3 regions of the Pseudomonas sp. 8_5_2 genome follow, and region 2 is predicted to be linked to each of the others. Evidence: riboswitches for the same ligand, from Rfam matches in the RefSeq annotation. Region 2 holds a riboswitch; each other region holds the start of a gene.
The links. Region 2 has a riboswitch for cobalamin ahead of cobO (cob(I)yrinic acid a,c-diamide adenosyltransferase). Riboswitches for the same ligand answer to the same signal wherever they lie in the genome.
Positions count from the first base shown of each region.

Region 1: another riboswitch for cobalamin. It lies ahead of AC5O5R_RS17730 (ABC transporter substrate-binding protein); the one in region 2 lies ahead of cobO (cob(I)yrinic acid a,c-diamide adenosyltransferase).
Region 3: another riboswitch for cobalamin. It lies ahead of AC5O5R_RS13135 (CbtB domain-containing protein); the one in region 2 lies ahead of cobO (cob(I)yrinic acid a,c-diamide adenosyltransferase).

Region 1 covers NZ_CM181238.1:3,835,136-3,845,598, reverse strand. The annotation lists gene AC5O5R_RS17765 (sensor domain-containing diguanylate cyclase) at 1-1,133, opposite strand, end outside; gene AC5O5R_RS17760 (hypothetical protein) at 1,177-1,656, opposite strand; gene AC5O5R_RS17755 (GNAT family N-acetyltransferase) at 1,788-2,285, shown strand; gene AC5O5R_RS17750 (OprD family porin) at 2,454-3,791, opposite strand; gene AC5O5R_RS17745 (pseudoazurin) at 3,788-4,222, opposite strand; gene AC5O5R_RS17740 (ABC transporter ATP-binding protein) at 4,240-5,028, opposite strand; gene AC5O5R_RS17735 (FecCD family ABC transporter permease) at 5,025-6,041, opposite strand; gene AC5O5R_RS17730 (ABC transporter substrate-binding protein) at 6,041-7,051, opposite strand; cobalamin riboswitch at 7,163-7,360, opposite strand; gene AC5O5R_RS17725 (acetyltransferase domain-containing protein) at 7,388-8,554, opposite strand; gene AC5O5R_RS17720 (TonB-dependent receptor) at 8,733-10,463, opposite strand, start outside.
Region 2 covers NZ_CM181238.1:1,340,922-1,351,384, forward strand. The annotation lists gene AC5O5R_RS06140 (hypothetical protein) at 1-1,285, shown strand, start outside; gene AC5O5R_RS06145 (hypothetical protein) at 1,306-1,884, opposite strand; cobalamin riboswitch at 2,052-2,271, shown strand; gene cobO (cob(I)yrinic acid a,c-diamide adenosyltransferase) at 2,392-3,003, shown strand; gene AC5O5R_RS06155 (cobyrinic acid a,c-diamide synthase CobB) at 3,000-4,295, shown strand; gene bluB (5,6-dimethylbenzimidazole synthase) at 4,292-4,942, shown strand; gene cbiB (adenosylcobinamide-phosphate synthase CbiB) at 4,939-5,847, shown strand; gene cobD (threonine-phosphate decarboxylase CobD) at 5,840-6,832, shown strand; gene AC5O5R_RS06175 (cobyric acid synthase) at 6,829-8,283, shown strand; gene cobU (bifunctional adenosylcobinamide kinase/adenosylcobinamide-phosphate guanylyltransferase) at 8,285-8,806, shown strand; gene cobT (nicotinate-nucleotide--dimethylbenzimidazole phosphoribosyltransferase) at 9,173-10,228, shown strand; gene cobC (alpha-ribazole phosphatase family protein) at 10,225-10,463, shown strand, end outside.
Region 3 covers NZ_CM181238.1:2,863,241-2,873,703, reverse strand. The annotation lists gene AC5O5R_RS13185 (curlin) at 1-297, shown strand, start outside; gene AC5O5R_RS13180 (curlin) at 314-1,759, shown strand; gene alkB (DNA oxidative demethylase AlkB) at 1,981-2,628, shown strand; gene AC5O5R_RS13170 (hypothetical protein) at 2,788-3,075, shown strand; gene AC5O5R_RS13165 (DUF1652 domain-containing protein) at 3,139-3,399, opposite strand; gene AC5O5R_RS13160 (DNA-3-methyladenine glycosylase family protein) at 3,586-4,515, opposite strand; gene AC5O5R_RS13155 (pirin family protein) at 4,589-5,476, opposite strand; gene AC5O5R_RS13150 (alpha/beta fold hydrolase) at 5,573-6,445, opposite strand; gene AC5O5R_RS13145 (LysE family translocator) at 6,466-7,086, opposite strand; gene AC5O5R_RS13140 (GNAT family N-acetyltransferase) at 7,218-7,697, shown strand; cobalamin riboswitch at 7,779-8,000, shown strand; gene AC5O5R_RS13135 (CbtB domain-containing protein) at 8,093-8,281, shown strand; gene AC5O5R_RS13130 (CbtA family protein) at 8,291-8,977, shown strand; gene AC5O5R_RS13125 (cobalamin biosynthesis protein) at 8,977-9,363, shown strand; gene cobM (precorrin-4 C(11)-methyltransferase) at 9,397-10,149, shown strand; gene AC5O5R_RS13115 (DUF1272 domain-containing protein) at 10,216-10,458, shown strand.

The DNA of each region.
Region 1 (10,463 bases), 2.5 Mb from region 2:
TTGCCCAGGCCGGTGAGCGGGTCGGTCTGGGCGTCACGATTGAGCCGGCCGATGCGCTCCTGCAGCAGGTTCAGCCCGAACAGCAAGGCGCGCTTGAGCTCGGCCGCCTCGTAGTACCAGGCCGCCACTCGGTGCAGGCGCTCGGCAGTGCCAGCGCGGTCCATCGAACGGGCGCCTGCGGCCAGTTGCCAGAGTGGCCGGGCAATGGTCATCGCCAGCCACCACAGCAGCAGGCTGCCCACCAGCGCGAAGGGGGCCGAGGTGCCAACCACGTTGAGTATCAGGTGGCTCAGTGGCGCTACTGTCTGCGCCAACGGCTGCTGCGCCACAACGCCCCAGCCAGCGCTGGGCACGTTGGCGAAACCGGCGAGCATTTCCACGCCCTGGCTGTTGGTCAGTTGCCGGGTGCCGCTGCCCAGTGTGGTCAATTGGTCGATCAGGGCGTTGCCTTGCACCACCGAGCCCACCCGCTGACTGTCGGGGTGATACAACAGCCGCCGGTTACGGTCGACCACATACAGGTATGAACCGTCCTTGTAGAAGTGCTCGCCCAGCAGGCTGTTGAGAATGTTGCGCTCACGCAGGTACAAGCTGCCGCCAACGTACCCGAGGTAGCGGCCGTTGCTGTCGAACATGGGGTGCGACAGCGCCACCACCAGGTTGCTGGCCGCCGACACGTAAGGAGTGGAAACCAGCGGGCTGCGCGCCTGCAGCGCCTCCTGCACGCCGGGCGACTGCATACGGCTACCGACCAGGTGCCGCAGCGGCGCCGGTGAAATCGCCAGCAGCACGCCGTTGGTATCGATCACGAACGTTGAGTTGAAGGCCATGCTCTGGCCCAGGACGCGGTCGGTTTCCCCTTGCAGGGCTGCGCCGTCGCCCAGCTGCCGGCTTTGCACACCGGCACTGAACGACAGCTGCTGCAAGGCGTTGCCGATGAAGGTTTCGGTGATGGCTGCCAGCTTTGATGCATACACCCGGTTGGCTTCAAGGGCGTGGTCGATCAGCAGCTGGCGCTGCACCCGGTAGCTGGCAAAATAGCTGGCGCACAGCATGACCAGGGCGGTAAAGGCGCACAGCACCAGAATGAGTGTGCGTAGATCCAGGCGCAATCCGTGCTTGGCGTGTGGCAATCCTGACCTCGGTCGATGCGGTGGGTGGTGTGGGCAGCGGCGCTCAGGAACCGGCTTTTTGCAGCGCGCTCAGCTCGTCTTCCACCTGCTGCATACGCTGTTCTACCAGGGCTTGCACCTTCACGTCGCGGGCGCTTTCGCGCATCAGTGCGGTGAGTTTCTCGCTCAGGCGTTTGCCGGCTTCGGTGTCCTCCAGGGCGCGGGCCTTGGCCGGGTCCTGGGTGGCGGCCACGATGGTGGCGAACTCGGCGTCGCTGAAGTTCTTTTCGCTGTACAGCCGGAACAGGTCCTGGCGCTGGTCCTCGACGGTCAGGTGCTTGCGCAGCACTTGCTCGATGGTCGCTTGCGGCAACTGGGGGTGGGTGCGGCGCAGGAGCACGGCCATGCGTTCGATGTTGTGCGTGTAGGCATCCTGCAGCGGCAACTGGGCAAGGATCTGTTGTTCACGAGAGGGTTTCTGGTCGCAGGCGGCAAGGGCGGCAGTCAGCAGCAGGGGCAACAGCAACGTCTGGAAGCGAGGCATGAGGTGGCCTGGTCGGGCAGTGAAGACTGCCGATTATACCGATGTCCAGCGGGCCACGACGAGCCCTGTGATTTGCCTTGCGCGGCACACTGGGGTAGAACTCTGGCCTTTCGACCACTGCCATGAGCCACATGCCGAACTGCACCCTGCAACCTGTGGCGCGCGACGCCATTGCCGAAGTCGTGGCGTTTGTCGACAGCGCCCGCCGCGAGCTGTTCCCGATGCTGGCCAATGCACCGTTGCCGCGTGACCTGGCGCAGTTCGCCGAGACCTACCTGGACGGCGCGGGCTGCTTTCTGGAGGCCCGTGATGACGGGCAGCTGGTGGCGGTGATCGGCTATCTGCCTTATGACCACCGCTTTGCCCAGCTCGATTACCACGCCCGGCGGGTGGTCGAGGTGGTGCGCCTGTTCGTCTCGCCGGCCTACCGTCGGCATGGCCTGGCCGCGGCGTTGTTTGCGGCATTGCGCGAGCGAGCGGAGCAGGCGGGTGTCGACTGCCTGTACCTGCATACCCACCCGTTCCTGCCGGGGGCGATCGCGTTCTGGCAGCGGCAAGGGTTCGCGGTGGTGGATGTGGAGCAGGACCCGGTCTGGCAGACCACCCACATGCAGTTGCGCCTGGGCTGACAATGACAAAGCGCCGCGCTGGCCTCTTCGCGGCTAAACCGCTCCTGGAACTGCACATAGCTGACTGATTTAGCAGGGACCCTGTAGGAGCGGGTTTACCCGCGAAAGGGCCGGTCCAGCCAATACACGGATCAGCGCATCAGCCCCGACTCAAGCAACGCGGGGGTGTCAGAACGCCCCCGACAACGGCCATTCCACCGCCAAGCGTATCTGGTCCCCATCCAGCTCTGCCTGCGCCGTATTGCCCCGGTGCACGTTATGCCTCAGCGAAAACGTGGTGCCCTTGGCTTTGCCACTCTGCACCACATAGCGCGCCTCCAGGTCCCGCTCCCAATGCTTGCCACCCTTGCCGTAGCCCAGGTACGCATAACCGCCCGCAGGGTCGACGTGGCTGCCATCGATATCGAACCCGCGCACGTACAACGCCGTCAGGTTCAGCCCCGGCACGCCGTAGGCGCCCATATTCAGGTCATAGCGGGCCTGCCACGACTTTTCGTTCGGCGCGTTGAAGTCCGACATCTGCACCGCGTTGGCAATGAAGATCGCCCCTCGGGTCACGTAATCGAAAGGCGTATTGCCGTCCACCTGCTGCCAGCCCAGGCTGAAACCGTGCGGCCCTTGGTTGTAGCGCGAGACCAGGCTCCAGGTGGTGTTGTCGATACGCCCTGACAGCGCCTTGCCGGTGTCGGTGGTGCGGTACAGGTTGAGGTCCAGGCTGATACTGCGGCGATCATCCAGGGCATGGCTGAGCGTGCTGCCCAGGTAGTGCTGGTTCCAGCTGTCCTCGTAGCGTGAGCTGTAGAGGCTGCCGCTGAAGGCGGGGGCGGGGTTCCAGACTACGCCCGCCAGGTCGAAGCTGTTGCCCTGGCGGCCGTTGGAATAGTTCACCACAAAGCCTTGGTCGTGGCTGGACGCATTGCGGTCGGTACTTTCGTTGAAATGCCCGGCCACCAGCTTGAGGGTGTCGAACTCGTTGCTGGTGAGGAAGAAGCCGGTGGCGGTCTCGGGCAGCAGGCGGCTGTCGGACGAGCTGAACACCGGGGTCTTGATCCGTTGCTCACCATAAGACAGCACGGTATTGGACAGGCGCAGCTTCAGCGCAGCCCCTGCGCGGCTGTACTGGTTTTTTGGGTGGCCAGCGTTGTCCACCCCCAGCAGGCGCGCCTTGCCCGCGCGGCCGCCGCCGCTGTCGAGCTGCACGCCCAGATAGGCATGGGCATCCACGCCGACACCGATCAGCCCTTGGGTGAAGCCGGACTGCACGCTGCCCATCAAGCCATAGGCCCATTCCTCGGCCTTGCCGTTGCGCTCGCTACGTGGCTTGTAGGCATTGCGCGCAGCGCTGTTGCGCCCGCCATGCTTGAAGTCGCGCTGGTCGAACACGCTGCGGTTGAGGATATTCCAGCTGCCATCCTCGACAAAACCATTGCTTTGCGACTGGGCGGATTCGGCCTGGGCGAAGGGGGCAAGGCCCAGCAGCGGTAGGGCCAGCAGCAGTCGGGTCATTGCCCGGCCCCAAGCTTTTGCAGTTGTGCTGCAAAGCGCGTTTTGGCCCGTGCCGGCAAGCTGGCGGGCAGTTCTGCAGCCGGCGCGTCACCCACCTGGATCAGCATCACCATGCCCATCGCCAGGTGCGCAATGCACTGGATGCCGTACACCCCGGGCACGCTGAACGTCTGCTCGAACGGCTGGTTCAGCTTGCTCTTGAACGGTTCGGCGCCGGCGGGCAGCAACCCTGCGACGCTGGCTGCGTTGTGGCCGCTCTGGGTGGGCAGGAAGCGCACGCTGTCGCCGGGGGCGATGTGCAGGTGGTCCGGCTCATAGACCATTGCCCCCTCGCTGCCACGGTTGAGCATTTTCACTTCATGCACCTCGGCCAGCGCGGCCGGGGCAAGCAGGGCGCTGGCGAGCAGCAGGGCGACAGGGCGCAACAGCATGGGCAGAACTTCCTGGTTCAGGGGGCGCGGAAACGCAGGATGCGCGCGCCGTCGAAAGGGTCGGTGAGGTAGCGGGCATGGACGCCAAAGGTGCTCAGCAGGCGTTCGGGGGTGAGTACCTCGAACGGTTTGCCGAGGGCGACCAGGCGGCCTTGGTCGAGTACCGCGATGCGGTCGCAGGTGAGCGCCTGGTTGAGGTCGTGCAGGGCCACCAGGGTGGTTACCGGCAGCGCCTGCACCTGTTGCAGCAGGCTCAGCTGGTGCTGGATATCCAGGTGGTTGGTCGGCTCGTCCAGCAGCAACACCTGCGGCCGCTGCGCCAGGGCGCGGGCGATGTGCACGCGCTGGCGCTCGCCACCGGACAGCGAGCCCCACAGGCGTGTGCGCAGGTGCAGGGCATCGAGGTCGGCCAAGGCTTGCTCGACGATGGCGCGGTCGTGCGAGGCAAACGGTGCCAGTGCCGACAGCCAGGGTGTACGGCCAAGGGCCACGGCGTCGAATACGCTGATCGCATCGAGGGTGTCGGCCTGCTGCTCGACCAGTGCCAGGGCCTGAGCAACACGACGGCGCGGCAACCGCGCCAGGGGTTCGCCCAGTAGCTGCACGCTGCCGCTGGCCGGTTTGCGCAGCCCCGCCAGCAACTTCAGCAGCGAGGATTTGCCGGAGCCGTTGGGGCCGACGATGCCCAGGGTTTCGCCACTCACCACATCGAGGTCGATAGCCTCGAGCACGGTTCTGCCGGCCAGTTGCAGCCCCAGGCCCTGGCAGCTCAAGGGAGCGAGCTGTAGCGCGGTCATGACTGTCATGGGCGCCCTCGACGGCTGACCAGAATCAAGGCGAAGACCGGTGCGCCGATCAGTGCGGTGACAACACCAACCGGGATTACCTGGCCGCTGATCAGCGTGCGCGAAAGGATGTCGGCGGCAATCAGGAACAGCGCGCCGCCCAGGGCGCTGGCCGGCAGCAGACGGCTGTGGCCGGGGCCGAGGATCAGCCGCAGGGCATGCGGGATTACCAGGCCGACAAAGCCGATGGCGCCGACGATGGACACCATCACCGCCGTCACCAGCGCCGCGCAGCTGATCAGCAGCAACTGGGTACGGCGCACCGGGATGCCCAGCGACGCAGCCGAATCGACGCCAAAAGTGAAGGCATCCAGCGCGCGGCGATGCCACAGGCACACCAGCAAACCGCACAGCGCCACCGGCACCGCCAGCCACACCGAGGGCCAGCGCACACCACTGAGGTTGCCCAGCAGCCAGAACAGGATGCCGCGCGCCTGCTCGGCAGTGGCCGACTTGGTGATCAGGAACGCTGTCAGGGCGTTGAACAGTTGCGAGCCGGCGATACCGGCGAGTATCACCTGCGCGTTGTTGCTGCTGGGCCCGGCCGCGCGGGCCAGCACCAGCACCAGGGCGAATGCCGCCACGGCGCCGATGAAGGCGCCGGCAGACATGCTCAGTGCCAGGCTGCCTAGCCCCAGCAGGCCGACCAGCACCGCGCCAGTCGAGGCGCCGGCCGACAGCCCGAGCAGGTACGGTTCGGCCAGCGGGTTGCGCAACAGCGCCTGCAGGATCACCCCGCAGGTGGCCAGGCCGGCACCGCAGGCTGCGGCGACCAGGGTGCGGGTCAGGCGGTAGTTCCAGACGATGCCGGCGTCGATCGGGTCGACCGGGTAGCCGGCCTGCCACAAATGGTTGGCCAGGACCTGGCCGACCGCGCTCGGCGACAGGCTGGTTTCGCCGATTACGGTGCCGGCCAGCAGCGCCGCCAGCAGGGCTGCCAGGGCAACTGCGAGGCTGGGTAGCAGGCGGCTCATCACGGCGCTGCTTTACCGCTGGCGAAGGCACTGGCCAACGTCTGCACACCGCGGAACAGGCGGATACCCGCCTGCATGGCGTCGGCATCGAGGATGATGATGCGGTCGTGCCTGACCGCGTCCATGTTGCGGGTAACCGGGTCGCTGCGCAGGAATTCAAGCTTCTTCTGGTAGTCATCGGCGGGGAAGCGGCGACGGTCCATGCGCGCGATGATCAGCCAGGTCGGGTTGGCCTTGGCCAGTGTTTCCCAGCCCACGGTTGGCCATTCCTCACTGGACTCGACCACGTTGCGCACGCCGAGGCTGCGCAGCATGAAGTCGGCGACCCCTTGGCGGCCTGCCACGTAGGGGTCGATGTCCAGGTCGGCGCTGGAGAACCAGAACAGCGCCGAGGTCGCCGACAGGTCCTTGCCGGCCAATTGCGCCCTGGCGCTGTCCAGGCGGCCTTTCAGTTCGGTGTTCAGCGCGGTGCCGCGGTCCTGCACGTCGAAGATCTCGGCCAGCTGGCTGACGCTCTTGTAGATGCTGTCGACCTGGAACGCCTGCAGGCGAGTGCCGTCTGCGCCCACCAGGTTGTCCTTGCCTTCGCAGTCCGAGGGCAGCAGGTAGGTGGGGATGTTCAGTTCGTCGAACTGTTCACGGGTGCCGACCACGCCCTGGGCGCCGACCATCCATTCGAACTGCACCGCCACCAGTTGCGGGCGCTTGCCTGCTACCGCCTCAAAGCTGGGGTCGTTGTCGGCCAGGCGCGGCACTTTGTCGTTCTGTGCCTGGTATTCGGGCAGCACGTTGTTGAACCACAGCGAGGTACCCGCCAGTTTGTCACCAAGCCCCAGTGCGTAGAGCATTTCGGTGCCGGCCTGGCCGATGGTGACGGCGCGTTCCGGTGCCTGGGCGAAGGTCTGCGGCTGGCCGCAGTTATCGACAGTCAGCGGGTAGTGAGTGGCGGCGGCCTGGGCCAGGCCGGTAAAACCAAGGCCGGCGAGCAGGGTGGCGATGCGGGGCAGCATGCGGGGCGATCTCCTATCGGACAGTTCTGGTGAGGAACGCACGGACAGGCATCGCCGAGCCCCCGCTGGCGGCAGGGGCAACACTGATAGCCAATCCCGGACACCCCGCCGGTTGGTGAATGCAGGCCGGCAGGTCTCCTGACTGATGCGTCATGGCCCGGCTCCGGCCTTCCCGGGTCGGTCACCCAGTGGCATCGATGGAGCAGGCTCGGCATCTACAGTTGCGGGGGCAGTTCCGTTTGGCCCGTGTTGGCAGGCCTGGGATTCCCTATTATTTCCGTGGTGGAAACCGGCGGCCCGCATGGTAGACCATCACGCCGCCGGTTAAAACGCTTTTCAGAAGTACTTCAGCCAGGTGATGTCGCGCCGCCGCGCCTTCAGGCGGGCGAACCCGCGCACCGGCAGGTACAGCGAAACCGCCAGCAATACCGCGGCCAGCCATACCGCGGCGATGCCGTCAAAGCCGAAGTAGTCGCCCTGGTTGAGACCGAACAGCGCCACGCTGGCCAGGTACAGCAGCTTCAACACATACAGGTGCAGCAGGTAGAAGAACATCGGCGCCGCACCGAACACCGCCAGGGCGCTGATCCAGCGCGCCTGCCCGGCACGCTCGAAGGCGCGCAGCAGCAGCAGGCCACAGCCCAGGGTCAGGGCCAGGAACAGCAGCGACGGTGGGTATTTGGTGATGTTGAAGAAACTCATCAGGGTTTGCGTGAGGGTCGGGTAACCATTCCAGGGCGCCTCGCCGTAGCCGTTGAGCATGCGCAGCACGACAAAGCCCAGTAGTGCGATCAGCCCGGCCACCCGCAAGCGCTGCTGGCGTCGACCGGCTTCGCTGCCGCGCGCGAACCAGGGGCCCAGGCCGTAACCCAGGGCGATCACGCCGATCCACGGCAGCACCGGGTAGGAGGTGCGCAGGCGCAGGTTGTCGGAGAACTCCAGCCAGCCGCGGTCATGCAGGATCGCCCATGGCACGTGCAGGGCCGACTCCACACCGAAGTGCAGGCCATCAAGCAGGTTGTGGCCGGCGATGATCATCGCGCCCACGGCGATCAGGGCTGCGCGTGGCAGCCACACCAGCAGCGACAGGGCGATCATGCTGACGCCGATCGCCCAGATCACTTGCAGGTAGATCACGCTGGGCGGCAGTTGGAAGGTCCAGGCGAAGTTGACCAGGGTGAACTCCAGCACCACCAGGAACAGCCCGCGCTTGAACAGAAACGCCGAGACATCGCTACGGCCCTGGTACTTCTCGCCGTACAGCCAGGCTGACAGGCCGGTCAGCAGGACGAACACGGGCGCACACAGGTGCGCCAGGGTGCGGCTGACGAATAGCGACGGTTCGGTGGTGTCGATGGCCATCGGGTCGCCGACCTGATGGTGCAGGAAGAAGGTTTCGCGGACATGGTCCAGGAGCATGAACAGGATCACCAGGCCGCGCAGGGCGTCGATGCTCTGCAGGCGCTGGGTAAGCAGGGTAGGGGTGGCGCTGGCGCTTGTCATGGGGGATCGCTGGCAAGAATGGATGTCAAATGGAATGTTATCTTATAACTTATTGGGGTTTGATGGGTAGGGGTTTTTGTGTTGCCTGGTGGTTGCCACCAGATATGCAGCGCCTGTCAGCCCTGATGCGATCCCTATGCCAGCCCTGCCCCAAACAAGCCGACCCAGGCAACCCAGTTCAAAACCTATAATCCACCGTCGCAAACCAGGCCCGTGGCATCCCCATCAACCACTGCTCACCACTGAACGCCGACACCACATACTCCCTGTCAAACACGTTGTTCACCTGCAAGCCCAAACGCACATCCGGCAACACCCGCCAGGCGATATTGGCATCGACCACGGTATACCCGGGGGCGCTCTGGGTATTGGCGGTGTCGGCATAACGCTCATCCACGTAGCGCGCACCCACGCCGGCCTCGACCTGCTGGCCAAAGCCTTTGCTCAACCACAGGTTGGCCGTGCGCCGGGGCACGTTTGCCGGCCGGTTGCCCGCGCGGTCCTGGGCTACACCACCCACCGTCTCGTCAAAGTCGTCATACCTGGCGCGCACCAGCGACGCGTTTACCGACACCTGCCACTGATGCGCCAGCGCCAGCTCCAGGGTCGCCTCCAGGCCATCCGAGGTCTGCTGGCCGGCCTGCTGCTTGTCGTGGGTGAGCGGGTCGTCCACCAGCAGCTTGTTCTTGACGATATGGTAGGCCGCCAATGTCCATTCGCCGCGCCCCTCCCAAAAGCGCTGCTTAAGGCCCACTTCGGTCTGCTTCGCTTCGGTCAGGTCGTAGTGCATCTGTGCCGGGCTCAGGCTGATGAGGTTGTCTACCCCGTCCTCGCTGGTGGAATACTGGCCGTACAACGACAGATCCTCCGTCAGCGCAAAAACCAGCCCGGCGCGCCAGTTGCCGCCTTGCAGGCTGCGGTCGCTGCGGCTGTCATTGCCCAGGTTGTCGCGGTCGATATGGTTCTGGTCACGGCGCACGCCGGTCACCAGCGACAGGCGATCGGTGAGTTGCAGGCGGTTTTCCGCAAACAGCGCGAAGGTGCCGGTGGTGGCGAGCGATTGCGGTCGCAGCGGCGAGGCGCTGTGGAAGTCGCCCGGTTGCGGCTGCCACGGGTCGATGTAGTCGCCGCCCACATCGTCGTACGGCGCATTGCTGTCGATGTTGAAACGGACCTTGTTGTACTCGGCACCCACCACCGTCTTGCTGGCCAGCCCGAACAGGCTGTGATCGAAGGCGAACGTCTGACGGTCGCCGAACTGCTCCTGGTTGTGCTTGATCTCCAGGTAGCTGCCGCGTAGCAGCTGCTGGCGCGCGGCGTCCCAGCTGTACGCCTCGGCATTGCGCCAGTGGCGGCGGCTTTTCATGTAGTACAGCTGGTTGCTGGCGCTGACCTGGTCGCTCAGCGTCCAGTCCGTGGTCAGGCGGGTCCACTCATCGACGTAGTGCTGCTTGTCGTTCTGCACGTTGTAGTTCTTGTAGCGCAGGCTGCTGCGGTAGTGGCCGTCGATCAGCGGCGTGCCGTAGTAATTGGCAGGCTTGGCATCGCCGCGCTCGTGGGCGAGGGTGAAGCTGAGGTCGTCAGTGGCGTCGAAGCGCAACGCGGCGCTGAGCGCCAGGCTGTGCGAGGGGGTGCGGTCAACCCAGCCATTGCCGGCTTGCTGGTTCAGCGTAAGCCGGTAGCTCAGGCGTTCGTCCAGGCTACCGCCACTGTCCAGCCCGAGCTGCTGGCGGTCCCATGAACCGTAACCCAGGCGCAGGTGATTGCGGATGTCGCCGCTGAAGGGCTTTTTCGGGATCACATTGACCACCGCACCGGTTGCACCCTCGCCATACAGCACCGACGCCGGGCCACGCAGCACGTCGATGCGCTCCACCATCCACGGGTCGACCGGGAATGTCTGGGTGCC
Region 2 (10,463 bases):
GATTTTCGACAGTATCTTCGCGGCCTTGGGCATGGTCGAGGTCGACGCCAAGACTGCGAGCACGCTCAGAGCCCTGTCGTATCGACCCGCATTTCACGAGGCAGAGGCTTCACTGGCCGGCTGGCAAGTGGCACCCGCGCCTGAACAGGTGCTGGAGGGGCAGGAGGCCAATGTACTGCTGGCGGGCAAGCCGCTTGGCGCCGACGAGCTCAAGGGCATCCGGCTTGGCGCCAATGGCGAATGCTGGATTGACCTGGGTGGCCTGCCGTACCGGGTGCGCTACAGCAGCGAGCTCGAGCACTGGCTGGTGGTTGACCCGGGCAACCCGTTCGCCTTCAGCCCCATACGCCCGGTGCGCCTGTCAGGTAGTGGCGAATGGGAGATGCTCGAACCGCCGCGGCTGACGGGTGGGGCCCCTGACGACGGCTTGGCAAGTGAGACATCGCCATTCTGGGACGAGTACATGCGCAGTAACCAGCAGCGTAGTGCTGCAATCTCCACTGAGGCGTTCTTGCGGCATCAGGCGCTGCTGGATTCAGCGGATATCGCCTTGGTGCCTGACGGGGGCGATCCGTTATCCGATTCCCAGGGATACGAATACGTCGAGTACGAGGGGCAGGCGCAATACACCTACCGGGAGGGCGCGGGCTACAACAACAGCCTGATCGAGGTCTACACGCATGATGATTCGATCAACAGTTTCCTGCGTGAGGGGCAGCGAACCAGCTCGTCGGTCCGCTACCTGAACAAGCTTGCAACCAGTATGGAGCGCCTGCCCCGGGATGCTGCAGTCCCCCTTTACCGCGGCGGGCACGGGGTACGAGGCACCAGTGGCGTGCATTTTTGCAGTGGGCGTTTCAAGGTAGGCGATACATTGGTCAACACCGATCTCTCATCCTTCACCGAAAACCCATACATGATGCGCAAGTTCGCCGCCGACCCGGATGACATGGCCAGTACGGGGGAACTCGGTGTGTTCGATGAAAGTTCAGTGGTGTTCGAACTACCTGCTGGCGCGTATTCGAGTGGCGTTCCGGTCACGGCGTTCTCTGCCTACAAGGAGGAAGCCGAAACCTTGTTCATGCCTGGCGCCTATTTCCAGATCGAGCATATAGGCCAGATCACCGGGGCGGACTACCGCTTTGTCAATGTCCGGTTGCGCCAGGTACCCAAGCCGGCTTCAGGTCCGGTGTATGACTTGCGCACTGGCGTGGTGTTTGCCAGGGATGCCTACCTCGAGCGCCTGGGTAGCCCGCAGTTGGTCGATCGTTTCTTCCCGGCCTGATCTTGTGGCCGTCCCGCTGCTCAGGCTTGTTTGAGCAGCAGCGCCACCCCCGGGAAGTACTGGCCTTGCTCGTTGTGCAGCTTGCGATAGGCATACGGGAAGTACCAGGCGATGGCGCAGGCGGTATGCGTTTTCAGGTCGTCGACCAGGTCCTGCAGTTCTTCGGGGCTGGCGTGCTGGCCTGCTTTCCAGGGGCTGATGAACAGCGCCGCCGCCTTCAACTGGCTCGGGTAGGCGACCTGTCGGGCGAGGGCGGCGGTCTGTTGCAGGGCGCCAGCCATGTCCAGCCGGCCGACCTTCGGCCAGCGCTGGCTTGTACTGAGGTACAGGGCCTCCTCGGCGCTGATGATCGACAGGTCGCAACGCCCTTCGTTTTCGCCTTCGTCGCGCTGCTTCTTGCCGGCGAACTGCTGCAATGCTGCCAGCTCGGCCTGCCAGGCGGCCGCTGCCAGCAGCCCGACGTTGGCAGCGGCGCCGTGCCAGTAAGGGGCTTCAGCATCGCCGGCAAACTGGTTGAAGCGGTCGATGCAGTCGACCCAGCGCTCCAGCACGGGGCTGAGAAACTCCAGGCGCGGGTTGTTGATGATCTGGCCTCGCATGCTGCGCTCTCCTGTTGCAGGTGTGTTCCCATTCACTCGGGGGTGATGGCTATGAGCCATCACTGGGTTGAGTGTGGCACACCTTGGGGATTTGGCCATTGCGCGGTGGCGTGCCTGTTCGACGGCAATGGTCCCGGTTCGATTGACGCTCAGGGTGCAACCCTCTAACCTTCGCGCGTGTTTCAGGTGCCCTGCCAGCCTCGACCTGGCAGGGTGAAACTGGGAAGCCGGTGGGCGCCAGCAGGGCGCGATTCCGGCGCTGCCCCCGCAACGGTAGGTGAGTCGCGGCCGCGCAGGGCCACTGGGTGCCAGCACCCGGGAAGGCGCGCAGGCCCGGGCCAAGGCCCGCTCACAAGCCCGGAGACCGGCCTGAAACTGCCAACGGCATCACGGAGGGTGATGCGCGGTGCACCGTGGCCTGCGGCCGCGGCCCCTGCGCGTTCTCCGTTTGCCTGCCTATTACCTGCCGTCGCGCGTTGCCGTGGCGCCAGCCAGCGGAGAACCCTGATGAGCGAACCCACCGAACGCGACGAACGCCACTTGGCGCGCATGCAGCGCAAGAAGGCGATCATCGACGAACGTATCGCCAATTCCCCCAACGAATGCGGCCTGTTGCTGGTGCTGACCGGCAATGGCAAGGGCAAGAGCAGCTCGGCCTTCGGTATGCTCGCGCGCGCCCTGGGCCATGGCATGCAGTGTGGCGTGGTGCAGTTCATCAAGGGCCGTAACAGCACCGGTGAGGAGCTGTTCTTCCGGCGTTTCCCCGAGCAGGTGCGCTACCACGTGATGGGCGAAGGCTTTACCTGGGAGACCCAGGACCGCCAGCGTGATATCGCCGCCGCCGAAGCGGCCTGGGCCGTTTCGCGCCAGTTGCTGCAGGACCCGAGCGTGCAGTTCGTGGTACTGGATGAGCTGAACATCGCCCTCAAGCATGGCTATCTCGACCTTGACCAGGTGCTTTCCGACATCCAGGCCCGTCCGCCCATGCAGCATGTGATCGTCACCGGCCGTGCGGCCAAGCCCGAGATGATCGAGCTGGCGGACACGGTGACCGAAATGGGCATGCTCAAGCACGCCTTTCAGGCCGGGATCCGCGCACAAAAGGGCGTAGAACTGTGAACCAGCCCCGTCATTGCCCCGCCGTGTTGATCGCGGCACCGGCCTCGGGCCAGGGCAAGACCACCGTTACTGCTGCGTTGGCCCGCTTGCACCGTAACCACGGGCGCAAGGTGCGGGTGTTCAAATGCGGGCCAGATTTTCTCGATCCGATGATTCTGGAACGTGCCAGCGGTGCGCCGGTTTATCAACTGGATTTGTGGATGATCGGTGCCGAGGAAAGCCGCCGCCTGTTGTGGCAAGCCGCAGGTGACGCCGACCTGATCCTGATCGAAGGGGTAATGGGGCTGTTCGACGGCACGCCGTCCAGCGCCGACCTGGCGCGCCACTTTGGCGTGCCGGTGCTGGCGGTGATCGATGGCACGGCCATGGCTCAGACCTTCGGCGCATTGGCCCTGGGCCTGGCACGTTACCAGGCCGACCTGCCATTCGCCGGCGTGCTGGCCAACCGTGTCGGCAGCCTGCGCCACGCGCAACTGCTGGAGGGCAGCCTGACCGAAGGCTTGCGCTGGTACGGTGGCTTGTCGCGCGAGCGTGGCATCGAACTGCCCAGCCGTCACCTGGGCCTGGTCCAGGCCAGCGAGCTGAACGACCTCGACGCACGCCTGGACGCCGCCGCCGAGGCGCTGGGCGCCAGTTGCGATGCTGCCTTGCCGCCGCCAGTGGCCTTTGCCGCGCCCGAGCCACAAGCCAGTGCTGCCTTGCTGGCCGGCGTGCGTATTGGTGTCGCACGGGACGAAGCCTTTGCCTTCACCTATGGCGCCAACCTCGAACTGCTGCGCAACCAGGGTGCACACCTGGAATTTTTCTCGCCGCTGCATGACCGCGAATTGCCTGCGGTCGACAGCCTCTACCTGCCGGGCGGCTACCCTGAACTGCACCACCACGCCCTGGCTGCCAACGCGCCGATGTGCGAGGCGATCCGTGCCCATCACGCCCAGGGAAAACCGCTGCTGGCAGAGTGCGGCGGCATGCTGTACCTGCTTGATGCCCTGACCGATGTGGCCGGCGAACGTGCCGAACTGCTCGGCCTGCTGCCCGGCGAGGCAACCATGCAGAAGCGCCTGGCAGCGCTGGCCCTGCAGGCAGTGGCGCTGCCGGAAGGCACCCTGCGTGGCCACACCTATCACCACTCGCTGACCAGCACCACGCAGGAACCGATCGCTCGCGGCCTGAGCCCCAACGGCGGGCGGGGCAATGAAGCGGTGTATCGCCTGGGGCGGCTGACGGCTTCCTACGTGCACTTCTACTTCCCCTCCAACCCGGACGCGGCGGCGGCGCTGTTGCGACCATGAGCCAGCACGCCTTCAGCGACGCCGAGCGCGCCGCCATTTACCGGGCCATCGGCGAGCGCCGCGACATGCGCCATTTCGCCGCTGGCGAGGTAGCGCCGCAACTGCTTGGCCGCCTGCTGGCTGCCGCGCACCAGGCACCCAGTGTCGGGCTGATGCAGCCCTGGCGCTTCATCCGCATTACCCAGCGTGACCTGCGTACACGTATCCAGGCACTGGTGGAGGCGGAGCGAGTGCGTACCGCCGAGGCGCTGGGCGAGCGCTCCGATGCCTTCATGAAACTGAAGGTGGAGGGCATCAACGACTGTGCCGAGCTACTGGTGGCGGCCTTGATGGACAACCGTGAGTCGCACATATTCGGCCGCCGCACCCTGCCGGAAATGGACCTCGCCTCGCTGGCCTGCGCCATCCAGAACCTCTGGCTGGCCGCCCGGGGCGAAGGCCTGGGCATGGGCTGGGTGTCGCTGTTCGACCCGCAGGCGCTGGCGGCCTTGCTGGGCATGCCGGCCGGGGCCAAACCGGTGGCGGTGCTGTGCCTGGGGCCGGTCACCGAATTCTACCCGGCGCCGATGCTGGTGCAGGAAGGCTGGGCCGAAGACCGGCCCTTGACTGAAATGCTGTTCGAAAACCAATGGGGAGAGCGCCAATGAGCGTGGCCTTGCTGACCGTGGCCGGGGTGGCGCTGGACGCCTTGCTGGGCGAGCCGCAGCGGCGCCACCCGTTGGTGGCGTTCGGCACTATGGCCAGTAACCTCGAGCGCCGCCTGAACGCCGGCGGGCGCGGCTGGCGCAGCCACGGCGTGAGCGCGTGGTTCCTGGCGGTGGTGCCGCTGACCCTGGGGGCGCTGATTCTGTCCTGGCTGCCGTATATCGGCTGGCTGGTGGACGTGCTGGCGCTGTACTGCGCCGTCGGGCTGCGCAGCCTGGGCGAGCATGTACTGCCAGTGGCCAACGCCTTGCGCCAGGGCGACCTGGCAGAGGCACGGCGGCGGGTCGGCTACCTGGTCAGCCGCGAAACCCGCGAACTGGACGAGCCCGCCGTGGCCCGCGCGGCCACCGAGTCGGTGCTGGAAAACGGCAGCGATGCAGTGTTCGCCGCGCTGTTCTGGTTTGTGGTCGCTGGCGCGCCGGGCGTGGTGCTGTACCGCCTGAGCAACACCCTGGATGCCATGTGGGGTTACCGCAACGAGCGCTTCGAGCGCTTTGGCTGGTGTGCGGCGCGCATCGACGATGTGCTCAACTATATTCCCGCAAGGCTGGTGGCGCTGACCTATGCGCTGCTGGGCAAGACCCGCCTGGCCCTGGCCTGCTGGCGCAAGCAGGGCCCGTTGTGGGACAGCCCCAACGCCGGGCCGGTGATGGCCGCCGGTGCCGGTGCGCTGGGGGTCGAGCTGGGCGGCCCGGCGGTGTACCACGGTGAGCTGCATGAACGACCCCGCCTGGGCGAGGGGCCGATGGCCGACGCCGACGCCATCGAGCGTGGCTGGTACCTGGTCCAGCGCGGCGTGTGGCTGTGGCTGCTGGTGATCTGCCTGGGGGCGTATATCAATGCTTGAACACGGTGGCCGCTTGCTGCGCGCTGTGCGGCAATACGGCATTGCTCGCGAGCAATGGCTCGACCTGTCCAGTGGCATCGCGCCTTGGCCGTTCCCTATCCCTTCGATCCCTGTGGATGCCTGGGCCCGCCTGCCGGAAACCGAGGACGGCCTGGAAGATGCAGCGCGCACCTACTACGGTGCCCGTCAATTGCTGCCAGTGGCCGGTTCGCAGGCCGCGATCCAGGCATTGCCGCAGCTGCGCGCAGCCGGCCGGGTAGGGGTGCTGACCCCGTGCTATGCCGAGCACCCGTATGCATGGCAGCGGGCGGGGCATCAGCTGCTGGAGCTGGATGAAACGCAGGTCGAGGCGGCGCTCGACACGCTCGATGTGCTGGTGCTGGTCAACCCCAACAACCCAACGGGGCGCCGGGTGCCGCGTGAGCGCCTGCTGGCCTGGCATGCTCGCTTGGCCGCCCGCGGTGGCTGGTTGCTGGTCGATGAAGCGTTTATCGACAACACACCTGCCGAAGGCGTGGTCGGTTGCGCCGAACGCCCAGGCCTGATCGTGCTGCGCTCGTTTGGCAAATTCTTCGGCCTGGCTGGCGTGCGCCTGGGTTTTGTTGCTGCCGAGCGCAGCCTGCTGCTGCGCCTGGCTGAGCTGCTCGGCCCTTGGACCGTGAACGGCCCGACCCGGGTGCTGGCCCAGGCCTGCCTGGCCGATCAAGCCGCCCAGCGTCAGCAGATCGAACGCTGCGCTGGCGCCAGCCAGCGGCTGGCCGAGCTTTTACGCAGCGCTGGCCTGGCGCCCAGCGGTGGCTGCGACCTGTTCCAGTACGTGCGTAGCCAGCACGCTGTGCAATTGCATGACTTCCTCGCCCGCCGCGGCATCCTCGTGCGCCTGTTCGAGCAGCCTCTGGCCGTGCGCCTTGGGCTGCCCGCTTGCGCGGCAGATGAACAGCGCCTGGCCCAGGCCCTGGCGGATTACCAGAAGGAAACAGCATGACCACCCTCATGGTGCAGGGCACCACCTCTGATGCGGGCAAGAGCACCCTGGTGACCGCGCTGTGCCGCTGGCTGTTGCGCCAGGGCGTCGGCGTGGTGCCGTTCAAACCGCAGAACATGGCGTTGAACAGCGCGGTAACTGCCGACGGCGGTGAAATCGGCCGGGCCCAGGCCGTGCAGGCCCAGGCCTGCAGGCTGGCGCCGCACACCGACATGAACCCGGTGCTGCTCAAGCCCAACAGCGACACCGGCGCCCAGGTGATCATCCATGGCCGCGCCGTCACCAGCATGAACGCGGTGGCCTACCACGACTACAAGGTCATCGCCATGCAGGCGGTGCTGGCCTCGCACCAGCGCCTGAGCGCCGTCTGGCCAGTGGTGATGGTCGAAGGTGCGGGGTCGCCGGCAGAGATCAACCTGCGTGCCGGCGATATCGCCAACATGGGCTTTGCCGAAGCGGTGGACTGCCCGGTGATCCTGGTCGCCGACATCAACCGCGGCGGTGTATTCGCCCATCTGGTCGGCACCCTCGAACTGCTGTCGCCTAGTGAGCAGGCGCGGGTCAAGGGATTTGTCATCAATCGCTTCCGCGGTGACATTGCCTTGCTGCAACCGGGGCTGGACTGGCTGGAAGAGCGTACCGGCAAGCCGGTGCTTGGTGTGCTGCCGTATGTGACCGACCTGCACCTGGAGGCCGAAGACGGCATCGATGTGCGCCAGGGCGCCAAGCACGAGCGCGTGCTCAAGGTGATCGTGCCGGTACTGCCGCGCATCAGCAACCACACCGACTTCGACCCGCTGCGCCTGCACCCGCAGGTAGACCTGCAGTTCATCGGTCCGGGTCAGCCGATTCCGGCTGCCGACCTGATCATCCTGCCGGGCTCCAAGAGCGTGCGCGGCGACCTGGCACAGTTGCGCGAGCGCGGTTGGGAAAAGGCCATCGCGCGGCATTTGCGCTATGGCGGCAAGTTGATTGGTATTTGCGGCGGCTTGCAAATGCTGGGTCGCGAAGTGCATGACCCGCTGGGCCTCGAAGGCCCTGCAGGCTCAAGCCTGGGGCTTGGCCTGCTCGACTATGCCACGGTGCTGGAAGCTGAAAAGCAACTGCGCAACGTTGCTGGCACGCTGAACCTGGAAGCAGCGGCGGTGGCAGGCTATGAAATTCACGCTGGCGTCACCACGGGGCCTGCCCTGGAGCATCCTGCAGTGACGCTGGCTGATGGCCGCTGTGACGGTGCTGTCAGTGCTGATGGCCAGGTGCTCGCCACTTATCTGCACGGTTTGTTCGAAGGCAGCCAGTCGTGCGCGGCGCTGCTGCGCTGGGCAGGGCTGGAGGATGTGCAGACCATCGACTACCAGGCTCTGCGCGAACGCGATATCGAACGCCTGGCCGATCTGGTGGAGAAGCACCTGGACACGGCGCAATTGCGTCAACTTTGTGGGGTGGCCTGATATGCGCAGCCTTGTACTCGGTGGTGCCCGCTCCGGTAAAAGCCGCCTGGCCGAACAACTGGCCAGTGATAGCGGCCTGCCAGTGACCTACATTGCCACCAGCCAGCCGCTGGACGGTGAGATGAACGAGCGCGTGCTGCTGCACCGCCAGCGGCGGCCGGATGACTGGGGGCTGATCGAAGAGCCGCTGGCTCTGGCCGCAGTGCTCCGTGCCAACGCGGCAGAAGGGCGCTGCCTGCTGGTGGATTGCCTGACCCTGTGGCTGACCAACCTGTTGATGCTGGAAGACCAACAGCGCCTGGCCGAGGAACGTGATGCCCTGCTGGCCTGCCTGGAGCCATTGCCTGGCACTATCATCCTGGTCAGTAATGAAACTGGCTTGGGGGTAGTGCCCATGGGGGAGCTGACCCGGCGTTATGTCGATTTGGCCGGGTGGTTGCATCAGGCGGTGGCCGAGCGTTGTCAGCGCGTGGTGCTGACGGTGGCGGGGTTGCCGTTGGTGCTGAAAGGGGCTGGGTTGTGAGGGGCCGTCATGAATGCTTTGAGCCGGGAAGTGTCCGCCTTGAGTATTCCGCCGCCGGTGAGATCGAGCGCCGCCCGCGCGGCGCATCGCCGGCAAGCCAGCTCCCACCTCTGTTTCTAACCAGTTATACCTGTGCAATTGGCGCGCGTCCCCCTGGAGCACGACGCAGTATCGAAGGGGACAACCAAGGGACCGCGCGCTAATGGATCAGGAGTAATTGGCCCGAAACAGATGTAGGAGCTGGCTTGCCGGCGATGCGCCGCGCGGGCGGCGCTCGATCTCACAGGCGCCGAAATACTCAAGGCGGACACCTCCCGGTCCACCACACTCACAACTCTTTTCCCAACCTGAAACAGGCCTACACCCATGACCCAACCCTGGTGGCAAACCCCCTGCCAACCCCAAGACAGCGTCGCCATGGACCAGGCCCGCGCCCGTCAGCAACAGCTGACCAAACCCGCAGGCTCGCTCGGCCAGCTGGAGGGCCTGGCCATCCAGCTGGCCGGTCTGCAAGGCCGTGAGCGACCAAGCCTGGACCAGCTCGCGATCAGCATTTTCGCCGGCGACCACGGCGTAGTCGAAGAGGGCATCTCGGCCTATCCGCAGGCGGTGACCGGCCAGATGCTGCGCAACTTCGTCGGCGGCGGCGCGGCAATCAGTGTGCTGGCGCGCCAGCTGCAGGGCAGCCTGGAAGTGATCGACCTGGGCACCATCGACGCTCATCTCGAGCTCCCCGGCGTGCGCCATCTGCGCCTGGGCACCGGTACGGCCAACTTCGCCCGCCAGCCAGCGATGACCGAAGGTCAGTTACACGCCGCCCTGCAGGCCGGCCGCGACAGCGCCCTGCGCGCAGCCGAACAGGGCGCGCAGTTGTTCATCGGTGGCGAGATGGGCATTGGCAACACCACGGCCGCCGCGGCCTTGGCCAGCATCCTGCTGGGCTGCCCGGCCCTTGAACTGAGCGGTCCTGGCACGGGCCTGGACGCCGCCGGTGTGCGGCACAAGGCCGAGGTCATCGAACGGGCGCTGAGCCTGCATGGCCTGCAAGCGGATGATCCACTGCAAGCACTGGGCTGTGTCGGCGGCTTTGAAATCGCGGCTTTGGTCGGCGCCTACATCGGCTGCGCGCAGGCAGGTATCGCGGTGCTGGTGGATGGCTTCATCTGCAGCGTCGCCGCGCTGCTGGCCGTGCGCCTCAACCCGCAGTGCCGGGCCTGGCTGCTATTTGCCCATCAAGGCGCAGAGCCTGGGCACAAGGCCCTGCTTGCCGCGCTGCAGGCCGAGCCATTGCTGGCCTTGGGGCTGCGCCTGGGCGAGGGGAGCGGGGCTGCCCTGGCCGTGCCGCTGCTACGCCTGGCCTGTGCGCTGCACGGGCAGATGGCAACCTTTGCCGAAGCTGCAGTGGCGGACCGCCCGGCATGATCCTCGACCTGCTGCGCCACGGTGAAACGGAACAGGGCGGCCTGCGTGGCAGCCTCGACGATGCCCTGACCGACAAGGGCTGGGCGCAGATGCGCAGCGCGGTTGCCCAGGCCGGCCCCTGGGAGGTACTGGTCAGCTCGCCGTTGCAGCGCTGTGCGCGCTTTGCCGATGAACTGGGCGCACGGCTGAACCTGCCGGTGCAGCGAGAGCCCGCACTGCAGGAGCTGCACTTCGG
Region 3 (10,463 bases), 1.5 Mb from region 2:
GGCAACCGCGCCGCCCTCGACCAGAACGGCCAGGCCCTGCTGGGCCGCATCGTCCAGACCGGTGGCGCGCAGGAGGCGTACATCCTGCAAGAAGGCAGTGACCTGATGGCCAGCATCATCCAGCAGGGCAATGGCAACAGCGCGTCGATCCGCCAGAGCGGCAGCAGCAATAGCGCAGCCATCGAACAGATCGGCAACGACAACAGCGCCAGCATCGTGCAGTCCGGCACGGGCCTCAACAGCTCCGTGACCCAGGCAGGCAATGGCCAGCATGTTCAGATCACCCAATACCGATAGACCTGGAGGCACCACCATGTACAAGCTCGCTCCCTTAAGTGCCGCTATCGTCCTGGCCCTCGCAGGTCAGGCCATGGCTGCTGACAGCACCTCGTCCCAGACCCAGGACGGCAAGGAAAACATCGCCGAAGTCAGCCAGACTGCCGCATCCTTCGCCTCGGCCACCCAGAACCAGACCGGCAAGGGCCACAACCACCTGGCGGTGCAGACCGAGAGCACCAGCGACATCAAGCAAAGCGCCACCGGCTCGCTCAACGCCGGCTACGCCGAGCAACTGTTCGAGAACGGCAGCCAGATCACCCAGCAGGCCGGTGGCACCACCAACGATGCCTTCGCCAGCCAGTCGCTGGGCAACAACAACGAGGCCCTGCAAACCCAGCAAGGCACCGGAAACGTCTCGACCGTGTGGCAGGACACTCAAGAAGGCAGCAAGGCCACCACCTCGCAGTCCGGCCAGCGCAACGAAGCCTTCATCGAGCAGACTTTCGGCGGCAGCAACAACCGCAGCACGGTGACCCAGACCGGCCAGGACAACTACGCCGCCGCCGAGCACCTGAACCACATCGATGGCGATGTCCAGATCTACCAGGACGGCCGCGAAAACTGGGCCTATGGCGACCAGCGCGACGGTACTGGCGGCACCATCGGCATTGGTCAGTACGGCACCGGCAACTCGGCGGAAGTGTGGCAGGACACACAGATCGGCAGCCAAGCCGCCGTCACCCAGACCGGGCAGCTCAACGAAGCCTATATCGACCAGAGCTTCGGCGCTGACAACAAGGTCAGCCTGTCACAGCAGGGCCGTGCCAACGCCAGCTGGTCGGATCAGTTCGAAACCAACAATTCGAACACTACCATTACCCAGACCGGTAACAACAACCTGCACTACACCTACCAGAACGGCGAAAACCTCAGCCTTACCATCAACACCAAGGGCAACGGCAACACCATCACCGCCAGCAACTGGAAAGGCGCCAAGATGGGCGGCCAGTTCGGCGCCAACCAGACCGCCACCATCAACCAGAACGGTACCGGCAACGGCGTCAACCTGACCCAGAATGGTGAAAACCACGTGGCCACGCTGAACCAGAAAGGCACCGGCAACCAGATGCAGACCAAGCAGGCCGACAGCAACAACGAGTTGTACTTCGAGCAGAACGGCACCGACAACATCCTGATTGCCGACCAGCGTGGTACCGACAACTATGCCTACGGCAACAGCCAGGGCACTGGCAACAGCATCACCCTGGACCAGTCCGGCTACAGCAACCAGAGCTACACCAACCAGCTGTATGGCAGTGGCAACGAAGCCACCATCAAACAGGCTGACAGCATCAACGTCGCCTACGTGACCCAAGGGGGCCAGGGCAACAAGGCGTTCGTCGACCAGAGCGGTATGGCTCAAACCGCCACCATCAGCCAGCTGGGCAGCGCCAACATGGCTACTGTGACCCAGAAGTAGACGGCTCCCCCTTGAACCGCGGTGCTTCTCTCCCTGGTGCCGCGGTTCCTTTTTTTCCTGCCCTGTTTGTTTTTTTACGCGGCCTGTTCGCGGGTGAGCCCGCTGCCATAGGTCTCCACTGCCTCAGGCCTGTGCAGAACCTGCGGGAGCGGGTTCACCCGCGAGTAGGCCAGACCTGCCAAGCACATTACAATGGTCAAAACCTGACCTGACCCTCCCCCATGATCCAGTCCGACCTCGATCTGTTCGGCCCCCAGCCGCAACGCCTGGCCAGCCACACCGTGCTGCTACCCGGCTTTGCCCTGGCCGAAATGGAGCCACTGCTCGACGCCCTGCGCCCGGTGCTGCGTGCCGCGCCGTTCCGGCACATGACCACCCCCGGGGGCCTGCGCATGGCGGTGGGCCTGACCAACTGTGGTGCGCTGGGTTGGGTGAGTGATGAACACGGTTACCGCTACAGCCGTTGCGACCCGCTCAGCGGCGAGCCTTGGCCCGCGCTGCCTGCGCTGCTGCTGAACCTCGCAACCCGCGCCGCAGCCATGGCCGGCTTTGACGGTTTTGTGCCCGATGCCTGCCTGGTCAACCACTACCTGCCCGGCACCCGCCTGAGCCTGCACCAGGATCGCGACGAGCAGGACTTCGCCCAGCCCATCGTGTCGGTATCGCTGGGCTTGCCGGCGGTGTTCCTGTTTGGTGGCCTGCAGCGTGCCGACAAGACCCGGCGCATCCCGCTGAACCACGGCGATGTGCTGGTCTGGGGTGGCGAAGACCGTTTGCGGTTCCATGGCGTGCTGCCGATCAAGCCCGGCGTGCACCCGCGTCTGGGTGAACGGCGTATCAACCTGACGTTGCGCAAGGCCGGTGGCTGAAGCTGGCAGGCAACCCACCGTTCAGCACCCGTGGCTGAAACACGTTGAACATCTTCGCCAGGCAGGCTTCAAATACCTTGTCGCGCCTTAGCTTTGCCTGGAGCTTGCCATGCCTAACCCGCCTTACCCTTCACACCTTCAATACGGAGTGCCGCGCCCATGAAAATGCCCGGCCGTTCGCCCAACGCCTCGCTGCAACTCGATTACGTGCGCGACACCCTGTTTGGCCCTGTGGCCCAGAGCGTGGAGTGCGAATGCCAGATGGCCGACCTGACCCTCAAAGGGCGGCCGGGGTTGCGCCTGCATATCTGCCCGCCGCTGCCCGACAAGGTCGAGCGGGCGCACAGCGTGGCTTTCGTCTGGGACGGGCGCAGCTATCGGGGAGTGGTGCGCGACAAGGGTAAATGCGGAGACGGCGGCATGAACCTGCTGCTGGAGTTGCTATAGGTTCAGTCTGAGGCGGGGCCAGATGTCCCCGGCCAGCCTGGACTGGCCGGGGCACAGGCTCCCTCAGGCAATGGCCTTGAGGGGGACCGGGTGGCTCGCGCGTAACGCGTGGAGCTGCGCCACCAGCGTGACCAGGTCCCGGCAACTGTTCAGGTTGTGCAGCGGGACCCCGCTCAGGGTCACGCCTGCTTCGAGACTCTGGCCCTGACCCAGGCGGATAGTCAGGTTGGCGCCATCCGGGCAACTGACTTCACAACGGTCGGGCAGGCAGGCCTGCTCGATCATTTGCCGCATCTCTAGCATCGAAACTCCAATCAACGACATGGTACGACCCTCTCTGTGGGATGGCCTGTTGTGTTTGAGTACACCTTTGTCAGGCAGGGCGCCAATTGATATTGCGCATGCCCGGGCAGGCGTCCATGCGCCGGGGCAATGATCTTTCGGGGGAATCATCTAGCACCTTAGTGGAAGATCCGCAGACACTGGGGGTGTTCGATCGCAATCGCGCACTTAACGACGAGCGGTCTCGCCTGTGGCCAACGACGCCCACAGATGCTGGGCTGCATAGGCTCGCCAAGGTCGCCATGCCAATGCCCGATCAGCCAATTGCGCATCAGCCCCCTCCAGCAAGCGCAACGCCTTGACCAGGGCCACATCGCCCAGCGGCATCGCGTCGGCAGCGCCGGCCTGGCGCAGGGCAAGGTACTGCGCACTCCATGGGCCGATGCCTTTGAGTTTGCAGAGGTTACCCAGCACCACATCCAGCACTTGCCCTGTGCGCAACAGGCCCGGTTCGGCGAGCAAGGCATTGGCCAGCGTGCCCAGGGTGGCGGCCCTTGCCTTGGGCATGCCCAGGTTCTCGAACCGGGCAGCCGCCAGCACTGACAAAGCAGGGAAAACGTGGCTCAACCCCGGCGCCGAGAGACGCAGCGGGACACCGTGGCGTTGCACCAGCCGGCCGGCCAGGGTCATGGCGCCGGCGACGCTGATCTGCTGCCCGAGTACCGTGCGCATCGCCTGCTCGCAAGCGTCCCAGCCTTGCGGTACACGCAGGCCTGGACGCTGTTGCAGCAGCCGGGCCATCAGTGGGTCACGAGATAGCTCGGCAGCGATGCGCACAGGGTCGGCGTCAAGGTTGAATACCCGGCGAAGCCTGGCGATCAGGCCGGGTAGCGCAGCGCAGGGCACCCCTTCAAGGCGAACCTGCAGGCGTTGGTCAGGTAAAGGGGTGGCGTGCATCACCGCGTGTTGACCGGCAATCACCAACGAGCGGCTGTAGGTGCCGTCGAGGCAGGTTTCGATGCCAGGGATACAGCGGGCGGCGAGGAATGCCACGGTCGAGGCCCAGTGGTAGGGGGCACGGTAGCGCAGCCACAGTATGTGGTGGTGTGGGGTAGGAAGTGATCGGCGCACGGCGTGCAGGCGGGTGAGCTTGGGCATGGCTGCATCATGCCAGCAAACCGGTAGCCTGTACCGGCCTTGTCGCCGGTACGGGCGATTCAATCCGCCATGATCAATGCGCAGCGCCGTCCCGCGCATCCTGCATTTGCCCAAACCTTCCGGCATGGAAATCGTCGAACGACTCGGCAATCTCGGCCTGGCTGTTCATCACGAACGGGCCGTAGCCGACGATTGGCTCATCGATCGGTTCCCCGCTGAGCAGCAGCACACTGGCACCTTCCGGCGCCTCGAGGGTAATGTCCTCGCCAGCCGGGTCAAGCAGCACCAGGCTGGAGGGGCCGGCCTCGCGCTCGCCGTTGACCCGCACGGTCCCGCGCAACACCACCAACGCCGCGTTGCGCCCTGCGGCCACCGGCAGCTGCAAGGCTGCACCAGCAGTCAGGCGCAGGTCCCACACATCCATTGCGGTAAAAGTCCGCGCCGGGCCTTGGTGCCCAAGGTAGTTACCGGCAATGACCCGCAAGCTACCGCCCTCGCCGTCCAGTGCAACCACCGGGATGTCGTTGGCCAGCAGCGTCTGATACCCGGCCGCTGCCCGCTTGTCCCGCGCCGGCAGGTTGACCCACAGCTGTACCATTTCCAGCGTGCCGCCGCTGCGGGCGAAGGCTGGGGAGTGGAACTCTTCATGGATGATGCCATTGGCGGCGGTCATCCACTGCACGTCCCCAGGGCCGATCAGACCGCCAGCGCCGGTGGAGTCACGGTGCTCCAGCTCGCCCTGATAGACGATGGTCACAGTCTCAAAGCCGCGGTGCGGGTGCTGGCCGACACCCCGTCGTGCAGCAGTCGGGGTGAAATCATGGGGGCCGGCATAGTCAAGCAGCAGGAACGGGCTGATCTGGCTGGCCAGGTTGTCGTAGGTGAACAGGCTGCGCACCGGAAAACCATCCCCCACCCAATGAGCGTGCGGGTTGCGGTGGATACCCAGAATCTTTTTCATGAGAAGGCTCCTCTCTTGGCTGGGATAACCTTATCAATGATGTCAATCGGGCGGTAGTCAGCCGTTTTGGCATGCATCGTTCCATGGATGGAACAATCAGCCCTGCAAGAAATCGAGCACCTGATCAGCTGCCTTGCCAGGGTCCTCCTGCATGAAACAATGCCCGCCCGCTACCTGTTGCGCAGTCACATTCGGGTTGAGCGCCGCCAGCCGACTTACCGAGTGTGGCACGAAGGGATAGGTGTGCTCGCCATACAACACCTGCGTAGGGGTGCTGATCGCAGCAAGGCTTGCCCACATGCGCCTGGGGAACGAGCTGAATATTTCCACCTCACGGCTGGGCCGGCATTTGAGGACCACCGCTTCGCCGCAATCACCGATGGCATGTTCGACATAGGCCTGCAGCGCCGCATCCGCCCAGCCCTTGAAGATGCCACGGCCTTGCAGTGAAGCGAGCGCCGCTTCGCGATCAGGCCAGTGGCTGCGCCGGCTCGCGGCCTTGCGCGCCAGGGCGTGGCGCTGGTGCAGGCCAACCAGGGCCGCCGCGCCCATCACGCCAAGCATGCGCCGGCTGAACAGCACCGGGTCAAGCAACACGGCACGTGCAAACAGCTGCGGCTCACTGGCCAGCATCAGCCCGGTGAGCACGCCGCCAAAGCTGTGCCCGACGGCAAAGCGCGGCACTTCGCCGTACTCGCCACGCCCGGCCTGAAATGCCTCCACGGCCAACGCGGCGGTACGGTTCCAGCCGCGAAACGCCCCGCCATGGTCACTGTCACCGTGCCCCTGGACATCGCACAGCCACAGGTCGAAATGCTCGCCCAGGCGCATCAGCAAAGGCTGATAGGCCAGGCAGCAGAAGCCGTTACCGTGCAAGAAATGCAGCAGCGGCTTGCCGCTGGCCGCGGTGCGCCAGCCACGCAGGGTGAAGCCTTCGGCACATTCGTGGGACCAGGGGATCAACTGCATGGGCTTGGGCAACTCGCGGGCTAGGAAAACGCCGATTCTACAAACAGAAGCGGGTACAGTGAAATCACCAGCAACAGGGCCATCAGGACATTGAACAGCATCAGCCAACGCGGGTTCTGCAGCAGGTTGCGCAGCGCGCTGCCAAACATCACCCACACGCCCACGCTGGGCAGGTTGACCAGGGCGAACAAGGCGGCGATGACGATCACGTTGGTCACATAGCCTTGCGCCGGTGTATAGGTTGTAATCGCCCCCACCGCCATCACCCAGGCCTTTGGATTGACCCACTGGAACGCCGCTGCGCCCCAGAAGCCCATGGGTTTGCGAGCACCGGACGAAGCCGTACCGACTGGCCCGGAAGTGGCGATTTTCCAGGCCAGGTACAGCAGGTAGGCCGCCCCGGTGTAGCGCAGCACTGTGTACAGCGGCGGCCACGCCTTGAACACCTCGCCCAGGCCCAGACCAACGGCCAGCACCATGACCATGAAACCGACGCTGATGCCCACAGCGTGAGGAATCGAGCGGCGCACGCCGAAGTTCACCCCAGAGGCCAGCAACATGGTGTTGTTGGGGCCGGGCGTGATGGAGGACACGAAGGCAAACAGCACGAAGGCGGTCAGCAGGTCGGCAGAGGCGAGCATAGGGGCGGTCCACTTTCTTTATAGGTGCTGTCACACTAACGGAGTCGCCCTCCCCTGCGACCAGTACAGTTTCATTAAATTATGTAGATACACCTCACTGTATTGCTACCCGAATCAAGGAAGCCGTCAACATGAGCGTTACCATTCGCCCTGCCGTTCGCACCGATGCGCAACAGATTCTGGCCTTCATTACCGAACTGGCCGAGTATGAGCGTGCCCGTCACGAAGTGATCGCCAGCGTCGCCGACATCGAGCACAGCCTGTTCGACGAGGGCAGCACGGTGCATGGCCTGATGTGCGAACGCGATGGCCAGGCAATCGGCTTCGCCGTGTATTTCTACAGCTACTCGACCTGGCTCGGGCGCAACGGCATCTACCTGGAAGACTTGTATATCACGCCCGAGCAGCGCGGCGATGGCGCGGGGCGGCAAGTGCTGCAGCACATTGCGCGCGAAGCGGTAGCGAACAACTGCGGGCGGCTGGAGTGGAGCGTGCTGGACTGGAACGAGCCGGCGATCGGCTTTTACCAGAAGCTGGGGGCCGAGGCGCAGGACGAGTGGGTGCGCTATCGCCTGGACGGGGAGAAGCTGGCGGCGTTTGCTCGCGGTTGATGGGGCGGGAGAGGCGCTGTTAGGGGGGGCATCAGGGCCCAGCTCATATCCCGCAATTGACGCCACGCCCGCCCCATGCTCTCCTTATGCCTGCGTTCAGGTGCCCCTTCTGGGGTGAAACGGGAAACCGGTGCGTCGCGGCCCTTCAGCAGGGTCGGACAAGCCCGGTGCTGCCCCCGCAACGGTAAGCGAGCGAAGCGTCTGTACCACTGTGCCCGTAGTTCGGCATGGGAAGGTGACGCTTTTCAGGAGCCCTGCTCTTCCTCGCAAGCCCGGAGACCGGCCTGGCGTTCATGAACACCCCGCGGTGGGCGGGCGCTGTCGCATTCCCTGGGCAATCACGCTCGGGGCTGCCGCGCTTGTCCGTTGCCCACAAAAAAGCAGAGGAACGCGTCATGCCCGTCACCAGCGCCAAGCCACACAGCCTTGCCACCCCCACCACGCTAAGCCAACGCGTCGTCATCGCCGTCGGCGCCAGCCTGCTGGGCCTGTGCCTGGTCTACTTCGCCGGTTTTTCGCACATCGAGGCCGTGCACAACGCTGCCCACGATACCCGCCACAGCGCCGCCTTCCCCTGCCACTGAGTACGCCCGATGATCACGCGCATTGCCCGTACGGCGGGCTTCAGCGGGCTGCTTGCGGCCTTGTTGCTGACCTTGTTGCAAAGCTTCTGGGTGGCCCCGTTGATTCTTCAGGCGGAAACCTACGAGTCTTCGGCCCCGGCCGCACACCACGAACATGGCAGCGAAGTCGCTGCCCATGAGCACAGCGCCGAAGCCTGGTCGCCGGAAGACGGCTGGCAGCGCGTGCTGTCTACGACCGGTGGCAACCTGGTGGTGGCGGTCGGCTTCGCCCTGATCCTGGCCGCGCTCTACAGCCTGCGCGCTCCGAAGCGCGCCAGCACGGGGGCTTTGTGGGGGCTGGCGGGCTTCGCCGTGTTCTGCCTCGCGCCAACCCTGGGCCTGCCCCCAGAACTGCCAGGTACGGCTGCGGCCGACCTTGGGCAACGTCAGGCCTGGTGGATTGGCACCGCCAGCGCCACCGCCCTGGGCCTGGCCTTGCTGGCGTTTGCCCGCCACGGGCTGCTGAAAGCGCTGGGCGCCGTGCTGCTGGTGGTGCCGCATGTGATTGGCGCGCCGCAACCGGAGGTGCACGAAAGCCTGGCTCCCGAAGCACTGCAAGCCCAGTTCAAGCTGGCCTCCTGGCTGACCAACGCCGCCTTCTGGCTGGCCCTGGGCCTGCTAAGCGCCTGGCTGTTCCGCCGCTCAAGCCAGGCCTGATGCCGGTTTTTTACGCCGGTTTTGGCTGCCGCCGGGGCTGCCCGGTGGATACGCTGCTCAGCCTTCTGCGCCAGGCCCTGGATAATCAGGGCCTGGCGCTGGCCGACCTGCACGGTATCGCCAGCATCAGCCTGAAGGCCAACGAACCGGGGTTGCAGCAACTGGCCGAACACCTCGGTTTGCCTTTGGTGCTGTACCATGGCGCGCAACTGCAACCCTACTCCCCCCTGCTCAGCCACCGTTCTGCTGTGGCCCATGCCCACACGGGTTGCTGGGGGGTGGCCGAGAGCGCGGCGTTGGCCCTGGCCAGCCAGCGGCTCGGCACCGCGCGGTTGCTGCTCACACGCCAGGTGATGGGCCCGGCAACCCTCGCGCTGGCCTGCTGAACGCTGCACCCTCATTTCTTGCAAGGACTTTCCATGACGGTCTACTTCATCGGCGCCGGCCCCGGCGACCCGGAACTGATCACGGTCAAGGGGCAACGGCTGATTCGTCAGTGCCCGGTGATCATCTACGCCGGCTCGCTGGTGCCTGCTGCCGTGCTCGAAGGCCACCGGGCCGAAACCGTGATCAACAGTGCCGAGCTGCACCTGGAGCAGATCATCGCCGCCATGCGCACGGCGCACCAGCAAGGCCAGGACATCGCCCGCGTGCATAGCGGCGACCCCAGCCTGTACGGCGCCATCGGCGAGCAGATCCGCCACCTGCAGGCGCTGGGTATCGATTACCAGATCATCCCCGGTGTCACCGCAACGGCCGCCAGCGCCGCCCTGCTCGGCTGCGAGCTGACCCTGCCGCAGGTGGCACAGACGGTGATCCTGACCCGCTATGGCGACAGCTCGCCGATGCCACCCGGCGAGCAGCTGGCGGACCTGGCGCGCCATGGCAGCACGCTTGCGATTCACCTGGGGGTCAAGCACCTCTCGCGGATCGTCGACGAACTGCTGCCACACTATGGCGCAGACTGCCCGGTGGCGGTCGTGCACCGCGCCACATGGCCAGACCAGGACTGGGTTCGTGGCAGCCTTGGCGACATCGCCGAACGTGTCGCCGCCAAGGACTTCCGCCGCACCGCACTGATTCTGGTGGGGCATGTGCTGGGCAACACTCCGTTCGCCGATTCGGCCTTGTACCGCGCAGGGCACGCCCACTTGTATCGCCCTGGCGACTGAGCATTGCCAGGCTCACCACAGGCGTAGCAGACTCCGGGTTCCCGCTTGCGAACCGGAGTCAAGCTCATGCTGGATCTACGCCCCAACTGCGAATGCTGCGATATCGACCTGCCTGGCGACAGCCCTGACGCGCTGATCTGTTCCTTTGAATGCACCTTCTGCCGCACCTGCGTCGAAACCCGCTTGCAGGGCTATTGCCCGAACTGCAAAGGCCAGCTGGTGACCCGTCCGACGCGGGTCGGCCAGGCCTTGGCCAACAACCCCGCCTCGCCCTTGCGCGTGAATAAAACACACCTCGCCTGCAATTGACCGAC